Regions from separate parts of the Streptomyces sp. NPDC015661 genome, predicted to be linked through region 1. Evidence: riboswitches for the same ligand, from Rfam matches in the RefSeq annotation. Region 1 holds a riboswitch; each other region holds the start of a gene.
What was found. A riboswitch is a leader RNA that binds a small molecule or an ion and turns the genes downstream of it on or off. The one in region 1 is predicted to bind cyclic di-AMP.

Region 1 (4,268 bases):
AGTCGGCGTGCGACCCACCGTTGAGGATGTTCATCATCGGAACGGGCAGCAGGTGCGCGTTCGGGCCGCCCAGGTAGCGGAAGAGGGGCAGGTCGCTGGCCTCGGAGGCGGCGTGCGCGACGGCGAGGGAGACGCCGAGGATGGCGTTGGCGCCGAGCGAGCCCTTGTTCTCCGTGGCGTCCAGGTCGAACATGGCCTGGTCGATGAGGCGCTGCTCGGTGGCGTCGTAGCCGACGAGCTCCGGGCCGATCTGCTCGATGACGGCGAGGACGGCCTTCTCGACACCCTTGCCCTGGTAGCGGTTCGGGTCACCGTCGCGAAGCTCGATGGCCTCGAACGCACCGGTGGAGGCGCCGGACGGAACAGCAGCACGACCGGTGCTGCCGTCGTCGAGGCCGACCTCGACCTCGACCGTGGGGTTGCCTCGGGAGTCCAGGATTTCCCGGGCTACGACGACGTCGATGGACGGCACGAGCATCTCCTTCTGGGATGTGACGCTGGATGTGACGCAAGGTCGTGCAGGGTCGCGTGGCCTTGCGACAAGAGCCTAACCGGCTCGGGGGCTCCGGCCCGCCGTGCGCCCGCCCCCTGGGACGAAAAAGGACCCAAGGGCACGCATCACGGGACGAAGGACCCCAGATCTACTGGACGGTAACCCTCGGGGCGGTCGGTTTCTCCGTGGAAGCGGTCGGGTTCGCCGTAAAGCGGTCGGCTTCGCCGTAGAAAGGGGAAACCCCGGTCCGGCGCGCACGGGGGAAGGGCACGCCGGACCGGGGTGGTCACCGCGGGAGGGTCGTCGGGGCCGCGTGAGCCGCCGGACTCACGCGAGCCGCCGGGCTCACTTCAGGTGGAGCTGCTGGCCCGGGTAGATCAGGTCGGCGTTCTCGACGACGTCCTTGTTCAGCTCGAAGAGCTTGGCCCAGCCGCCCTTGACGCCGTGCGCCTGGGCGATCTTGCTGAGGGTGTCGCCGGCGACGACCTTGTACTCGCCGTCACCCTTCTTGACCTTCTTGCCGGTCGGGGTGGTGACGGTCTTCTTAGCGGCGGCCTTCGGGGCCTGGCGCTGCTCGCTGCGGGTGGTCGGCTCCTCGGCGCGACGCTCCTGCTGCTTCGGGGCGGCCGGCTGGGGCGCGCTCTGCTGCGGGGCGGTCTCGGCGGCGCCGCCGTCATAGGAGGCGCTGGAGAGGCCGACGCCGCAGCTCGGCCAGGCACCCTTGCCCTGGCCCGCGAGGACCTTCTCGGCGATGGTGATCTGCTGGGCCTTCGAGGCCAGGTCGGCGCGCGGGGCGTAGGCGGTGCCACCGAAGGCGGCCCAGGTGGAGTTGGTGAACTGCAGGCCGCCGTAGAAGCCGTTGCCGGTGTTGATGGACCAGTTGCCGCCGGACTCGCACTGGGCGACGGTGTCCCACTCGGCGGTGGTGGCGGCCGAGGCGGTGCCCGCGGTCAGCAGCGGGGCGGCGACGGCGACACCGGTGACGCCGACGAGCGCGGCGACCTGGGTGGCCTTGGAGGGACGGCGGTGTTTGCCCTTGGCGGAAAACAGCATGGGAATTCTCCTCACCGACGCCTGTGAGGTGAGCTGTCGGGTTCGGGCCGGAAAGTTGCCCGGCCGCGTGTCCTTGCACGCGGCTTCACCCCAAGCCGATCGTCGGCCGTCTGTCTCAACGGCCGGGACCGGCACTTACCTTGGGTCCCCCACTCCTGCCTTCGGCGCTTGCGCGACGACTGTTCCCATCGGCCGACGGCAGGATTCGGCGTTTCGGTCGACGGGGCCCGCGGTGGCGAGCGGTCACGACCGTAGACACAGACCCACCGGAAGTTCAAAGAGGCTCATTGCGGAAAAATCGCCCCTACTTGCCCTCCGGTGGGCGGTGTTTGCGCAGGTGAGAGGTGACGGAAGCAAAGTTTGCGGACGTGACACGCCAGTTGGGACGAAGAGACCCATGTCTCACTTGCCCAGAACCGGACATAAGCCCGCGAACTAGCCTGCCGTCGCCGTCGAACCGGCCGTCAGGTCAAGGCTCTGACCAGGCAGGATGAGGTCCGGATCGACGCCCACCGTCCCCTTGTTGGCGTCATAGAGGGCGGTCCAGCCTCCGGGGAGTTCGTTCTCCTCCGCAATGCCGGACAGGCTGTCACCCGGCTGGACGGTGTACTCGCCCGAAGTGCCCTGACTGTCCGTTGCGCCCGAATTCTTCGCTTCGTCAGTCACCGGCGTGGCGTCGACCTTTTCCGTGGACTTGCCCGCACCCGAGGCGTGCCGACCGGTTTCGACCGAGTCGTCCGTTGTGCCGGATTCCTCCGGGGCCGCCTCGCCCCGGTGCTTGCCGGTGCCGGGTGTGGCCGACGGCGTGTCACCCTTCGGCGTCTCGGGCGAATCCGGCGTACCGGGCGTAACGGACGCGTCGGGCGTGACCGGGGTCGCGGGAGTGGCGGGCGCGGCCGGAGTGGCGGAGCTCGCCGGAGCGCTCGGCGTGGCGGGCGTCGCGGGAGTGGCGGGGGTCGCGGACGCGGCGGACCGCCCCGCCGCGGACCCTTCGTTCCCCGTGGTGCGGTTGGACTCGGGGAGCGGGCCCGCGGGGGTGGTCGGGACGGCGGCCGGGCCGGGGTTCACACCAGTGGCCTTGCCGTCGTTCTTCAGGCCGGCGATCGGAGCGCAGGTGGCCCACTCGTCGCTGCCCTTGGCGAGCGCCTTCTCGGCCACCGCGATCTGCTGGGCACGGCTGGCCAGGTCGGGGCTGGGCGCGTACGTCAGGCCGCCGTTCCGCTCCCAGCTGTCCTGGGTGAACTGGAGGCCGCCGTACATGCCGTTGCCGAAGTTGGCGCTCCACTGGCCACCGGACTCGCACTCGGCGACCCGGTCCCAGGTGGCGGCGTCGGCGGCGGACGCGGATCCGGTGGCGAGCAGCGGCAGCGCCATGGCGGATCCGGTCACGCCCGCGGCGACGACGATGGCGGGGGCCTGACGGGGGCGACGGTGTCGTCCGTTCCCGGAACGCATAGGAACGCCTTTCGCGTGACGGCTGAGACTGCCGGGAAACGTAGCGGCATTCGAACGCCCGTCACAAGTCGATCGCCCCCCGATCACGTAAAGATCACATTCCTGATGGTCCGTCAGTAGCCAAGAGTGGTACGGAAGGGGAGAACTGCACCGGAAGCGTGCGCAATCCACGCATGATGAGCCCACCCCGCCACCGGAGTTCGGACGGATCCGCGGCAAGTCGCAGATCCGGCAGCCGAGTCAGCAGGGTCGCGAGCGCGGTCTGCCCTTCGAGGCGGGCGAGCGGGGCGCCGAGGCAGTAGTGGATGCCGTGCCCGTATCCGAGGTGCTGGTTGTCGCGGCGGGCGAGGTCGAGCGTGTCCGGCCCGTCGAACCGCTCCGGGTCCCGGTCCGCCGCGGCGAGCACCACGAGCACCGGGTCGCCCGCCGGGATCGCCTGCCCACCGATGGTCAGCTCCCGCGTCGCGTACCGCCAGGTCGCCATCTCCACGGGCCCGTCGTACCGCAGCAGCTCCTCGACGCCGGTCTCCAGGAGCCCGGTCTCCCCGGCGGCGAGCGAGTCCTGGAGCCGCGCGCGCTGCTCGGGGTGCCGGAGAAGCGCGTAAAGTCCGTTTCCGACCAGATTGACGGTCGTCTCGAAGCCGGCGAAGAGAAGGATGAACGCCATCGCGGCGGCCTCGTTCTCGGTGAGGTGCTCGCCGTGGTCGGAGGCCTTGATGAGCCCCGAGATCAGGTCGTCCGCCCCTTCTTGCCGCAGGCCTTCGCGCTTGCGGTGGATCAGCTCGGCGAGATAGCCGCGCATCTTCTTCACCGACCGGGCGACCCCGCCGCGCGGCCCTCCACCGTGCCGGATCATCATCCCGGCCCAGTCCCGGAAGTCGTCCTGGTCCTCCTGCGGCACCCCGAGGAGATCGCAGATCGCGTAGATGGGGAGCGGGAAGGCGAACTCGTGGATGAGGTCGGCGCTCCCCCGCTCCACGAAGGAGTCGATGAGCCGGTCCGTCAGCTCCTGCACGCGCGGCGCGAACTCGGCGACCCGGCGCGGGGTGAAGGCCTTCGAGACGAGCCGACGAAGCCGGGTGTGGTCCGGCGGGTCGATGTTGAGCAGATGCGTCATCAGCTCGGCCTTGCGCTCGCCCGGGATGCCCGTCTTCCCCTTCGCGTGCGGCGACTCGTCGTGGTGCGCGGGGTTCTTGGAGAGCCGCTGGTCGGCGAGGGCCTGCCGGGCGTCCGCGTACCGGGTCACGAGCCAGGCCTCGACCCCGCT
Region 2 (4,268 bases), on a different contig from region 1:
GCGGCCAGGGCTGGTCCGGGTCGGCGGGCACCGGCATGCCGAGGACCTGGGCGGCGCGCAGGGCGACGCGGGTGTGTCCCTCGGGCGAGAGGTGCAGCCGGTCGTCGTCCCAGGCGCGCCGGTCCTGGACGGACTTGAGCGACCAGAGGTCGAGGACCGGGCAGTCGTAGCGGTCCGCGATGGCCCGGACGTGTCCGTTGTAGGTGGCGATCTTGCCGCGCAGGTGCTTGAGCAGGGTCACGTCGCGGGTGTCGAAGCCGGTGGTCACCATGACGGTGCCGACGGCGGAGGTCAGGTCGGCGACGGCGCGCTCGAAGCGCTCGGCCACGTCGTCCGGGTCCGTCCCGGGGCGGATGATGTCGTTGCCGCCCGCGCAGAAGGTCACCAGGTCGGGGGCGAGTTCCTTCGCACGGGGTACCTGTTCCGCCACGATCTGGTCGAGGAGGCGCCCGCGTACGGCCAGGTTGGCGTAGCGGAAGTCGTCGTGCTCCGGCAGCTGGTCGGCGAGCAGGACCGCGAAGCGGTCCGCCCAGCCGACGTACGTCCCGTCGGGCCCGGGGTCTCCGACGCCCTCGGTGAAGCTGTCACCGATCGCCGCGTACGACCCGAATGCGTTCTTGTCTGTTGATGTCGAATCGTCTGCCACGGAAACACATCCTTCCCTTTCGGATGTGACCTACGCGACCGTAAGGAAGGGTTGACGGAGGGTGACATATGCCACCGATAAAGATTCCGCCAAGCCGGAATACGCCGGAAGCCCGGCACCTGCGTGCCGGGCCTCGGGAGGGCGACGTGGCGTCAGATGTTCACGCCGTGCTGGCGCAGGGCGGCCAGCGGGTCGATGTCGGAGCCGTACTCCGGCCCGGTGCGCATCTCGAAGTGCAGGTGCGGGCCGGTGACGTTGCCGGTCGCGCCGGAGAGGCCGATCTGCTGGCCGCCGGTGACCGTCTGGCCGGCGGAGACGGAGATCGAGGAGAGGTGGGCGTACTGCGAGAAGGTGCCGTCGGCGTGCTGGATGACGACCTGGTTGCCGTACGCGCCGCCGTCGCCGGCGGAGTAGACGGTGCCGGGGCCGACCGCGACGACGGTGGTGCCGGTGGAGGCGATGAAGTCGACACCGGTGTGGTAGCCGGAGGACCACATGGAGCCCGCGGCGCGGTACGGGGTGCCGATGCCGCCGCTGACGGGGGCGACCCAGCCGGAGGAGGAGGTCGTGCCGGCCGACGAGGAGGACGACGAAGAGGAGGAGGTGGTCGCGGCGGCCGGGGCCGAGGAGCGCTCGCTGCTGCGGGAGGCGCGCGGGGCGTCGCCGTTCTTGCCGGAGCTCTGCGTGCTCTTGTGCGCCTTCGGCGCGGTGGCCTTGGCGGTGCTCTTGGCGCCGAGGGTGAGCTTCATGCCGGGCAGGATCAGCGAGGGGTTCTCGCCGATGACCTGGCGGTTGTCCTTGTACAGCTTCTGCCAGCCGCCCGCGAGGTGGTGCTCGGCGGCGATCTTCGACAGGTAGTCGCCCCGGACGACGGAGTACGTCTTCGGCGCGGCCTTCGCGGTGGCGGGCGCGGCCTCGACGGCGGCCTTCACCTGGGCGACGGCGGGAGCGGCGGCCGGGGCGGCCTGCTCGGCGGCGTGGGCGCCGGTGGCTCCGAGGAGCGGGAGGGCGACGACGGCGCCGCCGGTGCCGGCGGCGGCGATGCCACGGGTCAGGCGGTTGACCTTGGGGCGGCGGTGCTTACCCTTCGCGGGCATGGCGAATTCCTCTCCGTCGCCTGCGAGGTGAGCTGTCGGGTTCGGACTGGAGATGTCCGGCCGCGTTCTCACGCGGCTTCACCCCGAGCCGTCCTTCTTCGAGGGATCGGCGTACTTACCTGGGTCCCCCGCTCCTGCCTCGTACGGGTGAGTGCGGATTCCGGGCGGTGGCAGGATTCGGCGGTCCGACCGGAGTGAGCGCGACGCTAGACGAGTGGGGTCGGCGTGAACAAGCCACGCTTTTCAAGTGCTCGCGGATCGCGTGATATCCGGCCGGAATTCCGGTCACCCTCCGTGGATGACGGTCCCTCGATCTCCTTTTCCCGGGGGGTATTTGGAAAAGACGATCAGGCACGGTCCGTCACGTTTATGACGCTGCTCACGCGCCGATCCCCATCTCCCCTGCAAACGGGGCGGGTTATACCGAACAGCTCAATACGGACAGATCACCCATTCCCGTCCGAGGGGGTGCGTGTTCCGGCCCCCACCCGAGATGATTGCCCCAGGAACCGATCGACAGAACAGGAGCAGCCGTGACGCAGCAGCTGCCGCAGGTCCCGCCCGCCGAAGCCGACGAGCCCGAACTGACGGAGGTCCGCAACTTCCGGGACGTGGGCGGCCTGCCGACGGCGGACGGGCGCGCCGTCCGCTCCGGGCGCCTCTTCCGCAGCGGCCACCTCGCCCACGCGACGGAGGACGACGCCGCCTTCCTCGCCTCGCTGGGCCTGCACACCGTCTTCGACTTCCGCAACGAGGCGGACCGGAGGATCGAGGGCGCGGACGTCGAGCTGCCCGGCGTGCGGAACGTGAACATACCGCTCAACGACCCGGCCGACGGCAAGGAGTTCTGGAAGCTGGTGCGCGACGGCGAGATCGCGCAGCTGCGGGAGATCCTCGGCGACGGCAAGGCGGCCGCCCGAATGTCCCATTCGTACCGCAAGAACGTGCTGGAGCGGACCGAGGAGCACAGCCGTCTCCTCCACTCCATGGCGGAGGAGAGCGTCCCGGCCCTGCTGCACTGCGCGGCCGGCAAGGACCGGGCAGGGGTCGCCATCGCGATCACCCTGCTCGCGGTCGGGGTCGAGCGGGAGGCGATCGAGGCGGACTACGTGAAGTCGAACGCCCCGCACCGCCGCTACAAGGTGCGCCGCAGCTCCACCTCCCCGGACGCGATGTCTCCCGAGGTGATGGAGCTGCTCAGCCCGCTCTTCGACGCGCGGGTGGAGTATCTGCGGGCCGCGTTCGACACGATCGAGACGACCTGGGGCTCGGTGGACGGCTACCTCACCGAGGGCCTGAAGCTGGCCCCGCAGACCCGCGAGCGGCTGCGGGAGCGCCTCCTCACCGAGGCGTAGCCCCGGCTACTGGTTCTGCCCGCCCAGCACGAAGAGCAGGTAGAGGAAACCGGCGAAGAGGTGGCCGGCGATCAGATAGGCGAAGAGCCGGAGCACGAGCCCCTTGGGGAACTTGCCTTCACCGCGCTCCTCGCCGGTGACCGGTACGGACTTCTCGGACATGTCGGTCCTTTCTGGTGCGTCAGCGCCGGTGCGGGGTCCCGTCACCGAGGCACAGCTCGGCGGCGGGGCTCTGCATCAGGGTGTGTACGAAGAGCAGCTCGGCCCCGCCGGGTGTGGCGGCGCCGATCCGGTGCGGGGTGAGCGAGTCGAAGTGCGCGCTGTCCCCGGGGTCGAGCACATGGACGGCCTCGCCGAGCGCGAGCCGCACCCGCCCCTCCAGGACGTGGATCCACTCCTCACCGGGGTGGACGCGCACGATGTCGGCCCGGGTGGCGTACGGCACGTGGACCCGCAGGCACTGGAGGGCGCGCCCGGCGCCGCCCGCCTGCCGGTAGATCCAGCCGTCGGCCTCGACGGGTTCGGAGCGGCCGGCCCGGACGACGGGATCGCGTTCGGGGGGCGTCTCCCCCAGGAGCTCGGAGACCGTCGTACCGTAGATACGGGACAGGGCGAGCAGCATGGGCAGCGAGGGCTGCCGGTTCCCGGTCTCCAGGCGCGAGAGGTGGGCCGGCGAGAGACCGGCCCGCTGGGCGGCGGCCTCCAGGGTGAGTCCCCGGCGGCGGCGCAGGGCCCGCAGCTGGGGGGCGACGTCGGGCAGGACGTCGGGGGTGACAGGGTCCGGGGAGGTGTCCCCGGGGACGTGGTCCATGCGTCCATTCCGCCAGGTTCGTGCCTCTGAGGCAAGTTTCTTGCCTCAGAGGCAAAACCCGCGCCGTGGCAGGCGTCAGCGCTGTGCGATCGCCTGCTTGACCAGCGTCTTCCCGAAGTCCCACATCAGCCCGCCGCCGCCGTGGGCGTCGTCCATGACCTCGGTGAAGGCGGTGACGAACCGGTCCACGTCCGCCTCGTCGACGACCAGCGGCGGGATCAGCTTGATCACTTCCAGGTGGTCCCCGGAGACCTGCGTGAGGATCCGGTGCCGCTGGAGCAGCGGCACGACGACCATCTGGGCGAAGAGACCCTTGCGGGCCGCCTGGAGCATCGTCCAGCGCCCGCGCAGTCCGAGCG
Region 3 (4,268 bases), on a different contig from region 1:
ACGACGGCACGCGCGCGTGCGACGCCGCCGACCTGGCCCTGACGGTCCTGGGCGGCGGGGAGTCCTCCCGCCTGCACAACCGTCTGGTCCGCCGCGACCGCACGGCCGTCGCCGCCGGCTTCGGCCTGCTGCGGCTCGCCGGGGCGCCCTCGCTCGGCTGGCTGGACGTCAAGACGTCCGGAGGCGTCGAGGTCCCGCAGATCGAGGCGGCCGTCGACGAGGAGCTCGCCCGGTTCGCCGCCGAGGGCCCCACGCCCGAGGAGATGGAGCGCGCGCAGGCCCAGTTGGAGCGCGAGTGGCTGGACCGGCTCGGCACCGTCGCGGGCCGCGCGGACGAACTGTGCCGGTTCGCCGTGCTGTTCGGCGACCCGCAGCTCGCCCTGACCGCCGTCGACCGCGTCCTGGACATCACCGCCGAGGAGGTGCAGGCGGTCGCCGCGGCCAAGCTGCGCCCCGACAACCGCGCGGTGCTCGTCTACGAGCCCCTGGCGACCGAGCAGAGCGACCACGCCGACGGCGATGACGAAGAGGGAGCGGACCAGTGACCGACGCCGCCGTGTCTTTGACGAGCATGGACTTCCACCCGCAGCCCCGGCCGGGCACCGCGAAGCCGTGGGCCTTCCCGGCCCCCGACCGGGGGAAGCTGGACAACGGTCTGACCGTGCTCACCAGCCACCGCCCCGGCCAGCAGGTCGTCGCGGTGGAGATCTTCCTGCCCGCCCCGCTGGACGCCGAGCCCGCCGGGCTCGACGGTGTGGCGACCATCATGGCCCGCGCGCTCTCCGAGGGCACCGGCGAGCACAGCGCCGAGGAGTTCGCGGCCGAGCTGGAGCGCTGCGGCGCCACGCTCGACGCGCACGCCGACCACCCGGGCGTACGGGTCTCCCTGGAGGTCCCGGTCTCCCGGCTGCCCAAGGCGCTCGGCCTGCTCTCCGAGGCCCTGATCGCCCCGGCGTTCCTCGACACCGAGGTCGAGCGGCTGGTGCGCAACCGCCTCGACGAGATCCCGCACGAGACGGCCAACCCGGCCCGCCGCGCCGCCAAGCAGCTCTCCAAGGAGCTGTTCCCGGCCGAGTCCCGGATGTCCCGGCCGCGCCAGGGCACCGAGGAGACCGTCGCCGCGATCGACGCCGCCGCCGTCCGCGCCTTCTTCGAGGCGCACGTGCGGCCCGGCACGGCCACCGCCGTGGTCGTCGGCGACCTGACGGGCGTCGACCTCGACAAGGTCCTCGCCGAGACGCTGGGCGCCTGGACCGGTGAGCCGGCCGAGCCGCTCCCGATGCCGCCGATCACCGCCGACGACACCGGACGGGTCGTCATCGTGGACCGTCCCGGCGCCGTGCAGACGCAGCTGCTCATCGGCCGGATCGGCGCCGACCGGCACGACCGCGTCTGGCCGGCCCAGGTCCTCGGCACGTACTGCCTCGGCGGCACGCTGACCTCGCGTCTGGACCGGGTCCTGCGCGAGGAGAAGGGCTACACGTACGGCGTGCGCGCCTTCGGTCAGGTGCTCCGCTCGGACGCCGGGGGGAACGGCGCCGCGATGCTCGCCATCAGCGGATCCGTCGACACCCCCAACACCGGCCCGGCACTTGAGGACCTGTGGAAGGTGCTGCGCACCCTCGCCGCCGAGGGCCTCACCGACGCCGAGCGCGAGACGGCCGTGCAGAACCTGGTGGGCGTGGCGCCGCTCAAGTACGAGACGGCTGCCTCCGTCGCCGGGACGCTCGCCGACCAGGTGGAGCAGCACCTCCCGGACGACTTCCAGGCCCAGTTGTACGCGCGCCTGGCCGAGACCGGCACGGTCGAGGCGACGGCCGCCGTGGTCAGCGCCTTCCCGGTGGACCGTCTTGTCACCGTGCTCGTCGGTGACGCGGCGCAGATCGCGGAGCCGGTGCGCGCCCTCGGCATCGGTGAAGTGACCGTCGTGACGGGCTGATTCAGGCCCGAGGCGACAACAGGAGGACCCCGACGACCTAGTTCGTCGGGGTCCTCCGCTTTGTCCGTATTGCAATCAAGGATGATCATTTGCCCTGTGGCATGTCTTACAAAAGGCGTGTCTGGTTGGTGATTGAAAGACGATCCGCATAGCGTCGGTCCGGCTGTCCGTCAGTTGCACGTGCCGCATCCGCGGCATCGGACAGTCATCGCCGAGTCCCCGTCAGGCGCGAGCCTGGGGAGCCGGGGACCCACATGTAGTCCCTGGGGTGAATCGGGCGCCTTCGTCTCGACGGAGGGGCTCGTAGGAGACCTTCCTGCTCCGAACCCGTCAGCTAACCCGGTAGGCGAGAAGGAAGGAAAGGATCAGCCTCTACATGGCGTTCACCCGTGCCACCGGGAAGCATCGTGGTCCGAGCCGGATGGCGCGCCGCAGCGTGGGCATCGCCGGCGTCGCGACCCTCGCCACCACCGGCGTCATCGGAACCCTCGCCTCCCCGGCGCTCGCCGCCGACACGGACAACCGCTCCGTCGAGGACACCGGCCTCACCCAGGTGATCACCGAGGACTCCCTCGTCGACCCGATCAACGCCCAGGCCGCCGCCCAGGAGCAGGAGGCCGACGAGGCCATCGCCAAGGCGAAGGCCAAGGCCGAGGCGAAGCGCAAGGCCGAGGCCCGCGCCAAGGAGATCCGCCTGGAGCGCGAGCGCGCCGCCCGCGAGGCCGAGCGCCGCCGCCTGGCCTCCTTCCAGCTCCCCGTCGCCGGCTCGTACGTCTCCACCGGCTACAAGACCGGCGGCTCGCTCTGGTCCTCCGGCAGCCACTCCGGCATCGACTTCCACGCCGCCTACGGCACCCGGGTGGTCTCCGTCGGCTCCGGCACCGTCGTCGAGGCCGGCTGGGGCGGGGCGTACGGCAACAACATCGTGATCCGGATGAACGACGGCACGTACACCCAGTACGGCCACCTCTCCTCCATCGGGGTCTATGTCGGCCAGACCGTCGAGCCGGGCCAGCAGATAGGCGTCTCGGGCTCGAGCGGCAACTCCACCGGCCCCCACCTCCACTTCGAGGCGCGCACGAGCCCCGAGTACGGCTCGGACATCAACCCCCTCACGTACCTCCGCGCCCGCGGCGTCCAGGTCTGACCCGACCCCGCCGCGCACCGCGTCGCAAAAGCCCCGGCTCGTACTGAGCCGGGGCTTTTCGCTGGCCAAAAGATATCCATGGATTCCGCTGGGGCATCGGAAATTCCGGCGCGCTGCAATAGAGTCGCAGATCGGGCGCAGAACAGGCGCCGAAGGAATTGACTCGCGCGGACCAAGGCGGAGGTCGGACATGCGCATTCCCGCGCACTCGGTATGCACGGCGATCCGGGACGACATCGTCTCCGGCGTGTTCGAGCGGGGCAGCCGGCTGACCGAGGAGCAGCTCGCCCGGCGGTACGGGGTCTCCCGCGTCCCGGTCCGTGAGGCGCTGCGCACCCTGGAATCGGAGGGCTTCGTCGTCACCCGGCGCCACGCGGGCGCCCATGTCGCCGAGCCGACCGAGCAGGAGGCGGCCGATCTGCTGGACATGCGGGCGCTGCTGGAACCGCTGGGGGCCGCGCGGGCCGCGCAGCGGCGCACCGAGGCGCACCTCAAGGTGCTGCGCGGCCTGGTCAGGCTGGGGCAGGAGCGGGCCAGGCGCGGGCAGGGCGAGGATCTGCGCTCGCTGGGCGGCTGGTTCCACGAGACCCTCGCCCAGGCCTCCGGAAGCCCGGCCCTGACGGCGCTGCTCACCCAGCTGCGGCACAAGATCGCCTGGACGCACGTGGTGGACCAGCCGGCCCAGCCGGTGGAGGCCTGGGCCGAGCACGGCGCGATCGTGGACGCCGTGGCGCGGGGCGACGCCGAGCGGGCGAGGTCGCTGACCGCGCTGCACGCGGAGCGTTCGCTGTCGCTGCACCGGCTCAAAATCCCGGGGCGCGGCCGTGTGAGGGTTTCGCAACATGCCGTCAACACGGCGAGTGCCCGGAATTAACACGCACACCGTATACAAAGAATAGGCATTCGGCCGGGGTGTTTGTGCTGCCCCGAAATGGGTCCGGAAATGGGTCGTGAAGTGGGTCTGGAAGTAGGCCCGGAAGTAGGCCCGGAAGTGGGCCCGGTCATGCGAATGGCCGTGGCCGCCGGAATTTTCGGCGGCCACGGCCATTCACCGTAGGGGGACCGGGGTCAGACGGTCTCGGGGAGCTCGTCCAGGCCCTCGGCGACGAGCTTCGCCAGGCGGTCGAGGGCGGCCTCGGCGCCGTCGGCCTCCGACGCGAGGACGATCTCCTCGCCGCCCTG

Region 2: it holds a riboswitch for cyclic di-AMP, as region 1 does, so the genes downstream of both, ACF07V_RS20755 (peptidoglycan DD-metalloendopeptidase family protein) here and ACF07V_RS27515 (transglycosylase family protein) in region 1, are expected to answer to the same signal.
Region 3: it holds a riboswitch for cyclic di-AMP, as region 1 does, so the genes downstream of both, ACF07V_RS25520 (M23 family metallopeptidase) here and ACF07V_RS27515 (transglycosylase family protein) in region 1, are expected to answer to the same signal.

The regions. Positions count from the first base shown of each region.
Region 1 covers NZ_JBIBST010000010.1:304,771-309,038, reverse strand. Annotated here, with positions in the region: gene eno (phosphopyruvate hydratase) at 1-478, opposite strand, end outside; gene ACF07V_RS27515 (transglycosylase family protein) at 839-1,546, opposite strand; cyclic di-AMP (ydaO/yuaA leader) riboswitch at 1,550-1,723, opposite strand; gene ACF07V_RS27510 (transglycosylase family protein) at 1,982-3,001, opposite strand; gene ACF07V_RS27505 (cytochrome P450) at 3,096-4,268, opposite strand, start outside.
Region 2 covers NZ_JBIBST010000007.1:297,840-302,107, forward strand. Annotated here, with positions in the region: gene ACF07V_RS20750 (SGNH/GDSL hydrolase family protein) at 1-646, opposite strand, end outside; gene ACF07V_RS20755 (peptidoglycan DD-metalloendopeptidase family protein) at 799-1,743, opposite strand; cyclic di-AMP (ydaO/yuaA leader) riboswitch at 1,748-1,920, opposite strand; gene ACF07V_RS20760 (tyrosine-protein phosphatase) at 2,277-3,098, shown strand; gene ACF07V_RS20765 (DUF6126 family protein) at 3,105-3,260, opposite strand; gene ACF07V_RS20770 (helix-turn-helix domain-containing protein) at 3,280-3,909, opposite strand; gene ACF07V_RS20775 (aspartate aminotransferase family protein) at 3,985-4,268, opposite strand, start outside.
Region 3 covers NZ_JBIBST010000009.1:285,186-289,453, reverse strand. Annotated here, with positions in the region: gene ACF07V_RS25530 (M16 family metallopeptidase) at 1-545, shown strand, start outside; gene ACF07V_RS25525 (M16 family metallopeptidase) at 542-1,939, shown strand; cyclic di-AMP (ydaO/yuaA leader) riboswitch at 2,139-2,303, shown strand; gene ACF07V_RS25520 (M23 family metallopeptidase) at 2,316-3,086, shown strand; gene ACF07V_RS25515 (GntR family transcriptional regulator) at 3,277-3,960, shown strand; gene ACF07V_RS25510 (HPr family phosphocarrier protein) at 4,155-4,268, opposite strand, start outside.